2 regions of the Candidatus Pelagibacter sp. HIMB1505 genome follow, and region 2 is predicted to be linked to the other one. Evidence: riboswitches for the same ligand, from Rfam matches in the RefSeq annotation. Region 2 holds a riboswitch; the other holds the start of a gene.
What was found. A riboswitch is a leader RNA that binds a small molecule or an ion and turns the genes downstream of it on or off. The one in region 2 is predicted to bind glycine.

Region 1 (2,209 bases), on a different contig from region 2:
TAAAACTTCTTCAACTTTAGCAAAAATCAAATCTGTAAAAGCAGTTTCATCTGGTCCATGCATTTTCGGTTTAACAATATAAACCGAACCAGCTCTTGAATTCCCTTTTAGTTTAAAATCATGAAGCGCTGCAGCTGTTGTAATGAATGCATCCATTATTCCTTCAGGTATTTCTGTACCATCTTTTAATAGGATCGCAGAGTTTGTCATAAGATGTCCAACATTTCGGACGAGCAACAAACTTCTACCATGCAATTTAAGTCCAAGGCCATCTTTTGAGATATAGCTTTTGTCTTTATTTAGTTTTCTCTCAATAGTTTTTCCATTTTTTTCAAATTTATTTACAAGGTCTCCCTTCATCAGTCCCAACCAATTTTGATAACAGGCAACCTTATCTTCAGCATCTACAGCTGCAACACTGTCTTCGTTATCACAAATAGTTGACAGCGCAGACTCTATAATTAAATCACTAATCCCAGCTGGATCTTGTTTGCCACTTAAAGAAGTTGGATCAACTAATATTTCAATGTGGAGATTATTATTTTTAAGAATAATTGAAGAAGGTTTATTACTTTCACCTTTATGTCCTATAAATTTATTTTGATCTTTTAACTTTGTTGTTTTTTCATTATTGTAAATAATTAAGGATTTTTCTTGAATATCAAAACTTGTAACCTCCTTCCAGCTAAAGTTTTCTAATGAAAAATATTTATCCAAAAATTCTTTTGCATAATTAATTACTAGTTCTCCTCTAGATGCATCATAATCTTTCTTTGAATTATCAATTGGCTCGATAGCATCAGTTCCATACAAACTATCATACAAACTCATCCATCGAGCGTTAGCAGCATTTAGCGCATATCGCGCATTCATTATTGGCACTACAAGTTGCGGTCCTGCTATGCTTGCAATTTCTTCATCAATATTACTTGTTTCGATTTTAAAGTCTGGACCTTCTTCTTTTAGATAACCTATTTCTAAAAGAAATTTTTTATATTCATCTATATTAATTTCATTTCCCTTATTTTTGATATGCCATTCATCGATTTGTTTTTGTAGGCTATCTCTAATATCTAATAATTCTTTGTTCCTCGGAGCAAGTTCATGAACTGCTTTATCAAACCCTTCCCAAAAACGATTAGGAGAAACTTCAGTATCTTTTAACAACTCTTCATTGACAAAATTAAGAAGTTTTTCTGAAACTCTTAGATTGTTTACGTTTATATATTTTTCTTGCATATCACTTATTACTTTTTACTTTACCCCATCTGTATTTTTGCCTGAGAGTTTTGCTCCTTCGGCGGAAAATTATTCACTTTCCAGAGTGTTATGCCATTATCGGTCCAGTTTACCTGAGAGTTTCCGGGGTGGTTGCTCCTTCGGTGCTAAAATATTAGTCTCTCCCGATAAGGGAGAAATTTACAAGTTAATATATTGATGTCAATTTATTAATAAAAAACTAAAACATTTTATTGCCTTTTTTAAAGCATAAGTACTATTCTCATAAAATGAAAAATTATCTTAACTTTGAGTCTGATATAAAAAACTTAGAAAGTGAGCTTGAGAAACTAAAAGATCCTTACAATCAAGGTGGCCTCTCAGAGGTAGATACTAATAAGATTTCAAAAACTCAAGATGAATTAGATAAAAAATTAAAAGAAATTTATTCTTCATTAGATCCTTGGCAAACTACGATGGTCGCAAGACATGAGGATCGGCCTAAGTCAAAATTTTTTATAGATAATTTATTTGAGGACTTCATTTCTTTAGCAGGTGATAGATATTATGGTGAAGATAAGTCAGTTCTTACTGGATTTGCAAAATTTAATGGGCAATCAGTTTTAGTAATAGGACAAGAGAAAGGTGAAAATCTAGAAACAAGAATTGAAAGAAACTTTGGGATGATGAGGCCTGAAGGTTATAGAAAAACAATTCGATTGATGGAGCTTGCAGACAAATTCAATATTCCCATAATTTCATTCATTGATACACCTGGTGCTTATCCTGGAGTAGGTGCAGAAGAAAGAGGACAGGCAGAGGCAATTGCTAAATCAATTGAGTGCTGTATGAAATTAAGGGTCCCAACATTAGCAATAGTGATTGGTGAGGGAGGGTCTGGAGGGGCAATAGCTCTTGCTTCATCTAGTAAAGTTATAATGTTAGAGAATGCAATTTATTCCGTTATATCACCTGAAGGATGTGCAACTAT
Region 2 (2,209 bases):
GGGATTAATTAAAGGTGTAATTCAAGTTCCTGGCGATGGAAATCCAATTATTATGTTATCTGATCATGGAACTATTGGAGGATATCCTAAAATTGGAGTGATTATTAGTGCGGATTATGATCGACTAGTACAAATACCACCAGGATCAAATATAAAATTTCAGCAAATTGAATTATCAGATGCAGAAACTCTTTTTAAGATGTATGAAATGAACACCCAAAATTTATTAAGCCAAATATAATGAATATTATTAGAAAACTACCTGGTCCACTTCTTGTCTTTTTAGGAGCGTGTAGTTTAAGTTTTGGTGGATTGATTGTTAAATCTTTTGAAGGTGCAACCTTATGGCAAATTCTTTTTTGGAGAACAGTATTTTTTTTAGTAGTAATAAGTCTCTATCTAATAATTACTTATAAGAAAAAAGTTTTTAAATCTTTTTACGACTCGGGTATCCCAGGATTTTTAGGTGGATTTGTTTTATCATTTGGTTTTTGCGGTTATGTTTTTGCAATGTATAATACTACAGTTGCTAATGCTAATTTCATTATACAAACTCAAACAATATTTTTAGCAATTTTTGGATATTTTTTTTTAAAAGAAAAAATTTCTAGTATCACTTTAGCTTCAATCATCTTAGCCATTTCAGGTATTCTTCTAATGGTAGGTAGTTCTTTGTCACCAGGTCAGATGACAGGGAATATAGCTGCTTTTTTAATGCCCATTTCTTTTGCAGTGTTAATTTTAGTTGTAAGAAAATATCCCAATGTGGATATGGTTCCATCTCAGTTCATTGCAGGAATATTTGCTTTGTTAATAGGATTTTTAATGTCAGATAAAATTTTAATTTCTGGACATGATATTTTCTTAGGATTTTTAGCAGGCTTTATTCAGTTAGGGTTTGGTTTTATTTTAATTACAATTGGTGCTCAAAGAACACCCTCAGCTATGGTTGGAATCATCATGTTAACTGAAGCTGTTTTAGGTCCAATATGGGCATGGTTGTTTGTTAATGAGCAACCACCATTTATTGTATTAATTGGAGGTTCAATCGTAATATTCGCAGTATTATTGCAGTTTTACAATTTATACACTGCAGATAAAAAGCAGATTAATACTAATTGACATTACTACTATATTAATAGAATATTTTCTTACGGGAGAGACTACAGACTACCGTAGCGCCGAAGGAGCAACCGCCCAGGAATCTCTCAGGCAAAAAGGACCGTAACATATTAACTCTGGAAAGAGATTAAGTTCTCGCCGAAGGAGCAAAACTCTCAGGCAAATATACAGATGGGTGTTTTGAGTTAATATGGATATAAAAAAAACATCGCTTCATAAACTTCACCAACAACATAACGCAAAGTTCGTTGAATTTGCAGGTTATGAAATGCCAATTCAATATAAAGAAGGGATTGTTGAAGAGCATAAGTTTACACGAACTCATTGTGGTATCTTCGATGTATCTCATATGGGCCAACTATATATTTATGGCGACCATCAATTATTAGAAGATTTAGAGAAAATTTTTCCAATAGATTTAAAAAATTTAAAAGTAAACCACTCAAAATACAGTTTTTTAATGAATGCAGATGCTGGCATTCATGATGATTTGATCGTTACTAAAATAGAGGGTGGAGTAATAATTATTCTTAATGCTGCTTGTAAAGATACTGACTTTGAAATTTTGCAAAAAACTTTAGGTGGTAAATATAAAATGGTGTTAGATGATGAAAAATCATTAATAGCTATTCAAGGACCACAATCCTCAAAAATTTTGGAAGAATTAATTCCTGGAGTAAATGATTTATCTTTTATGTCTGGTAATTGGTTTGAATTTTTAGGTTCAAAGACATTTATCACAAGATCTGGTTATACAGGTGAAGATGGATTTGAAATTTCATTAGATAATAGCAAAATAGAACAACTTACTAATAATCTAATTGAAAAAGGTGCAAAATTAATCGGACTTGGTGCAAGAGACACTCTTAGGTTAGAAGCAGGGTTATGTTTATATGGTCATGAATTAGATATTCATAAAACACCAATAGAAGCTAATTTAAAGTGGGCAATCTCAAAAAAAAGAATTGAAGACAAAAACTTTTTAGGAAGTGAAAAAATCCTAGCTCAAATTAATGAAGGAGTTCAAAATATCAGAGTTGGGATTAAACCTGAAGGAAGAATTATTGCTCGTGAAAAAACAAAAATT

Region 1: linked by a shared signal. The riboswitch ahead of ACTTAU_RS00330 (malate synthase G) and the one ahead of gcvT (glycine cleavage system aminomethyltransferase GcvT) in region 2 are both predicted to bind glycine.

What each region holds. Positions count from the first base shown of each region.
Region 1 covers NZ_JBNAIR010000001.1:68,857-71,065, reverse strand. The annotation lists gene ACTTAU_RS00330 (malate synthase G) at 1-1,239, opposite strand, end outside; glycine riboswitch at 1,330-1,416, opposite strand; gene ACTTAU_RS00325 (acetyl-CoA carboxylase carboxyltransferase subunit alpha) at 1,509-2,209, shown strand, end outside.
Region 2 covers NZ_JBNAIR010000002.1:96,433-98,641, forward strand. The annotation lists gene ACTTAU_RS06855 (biotin-dependent carboxyltransferase family protein) at 1-241, shown strand, start outside; gene ACTTAU_RS06860 (DMT family transporter) at 241-1,122, shown strand; glycine riboswitch at 1,145-1,235, shown strand; gene gcvT (glycine cleavage system aminomethyltransferase GcvT) at 1,313-2,209, shown strand, end outside.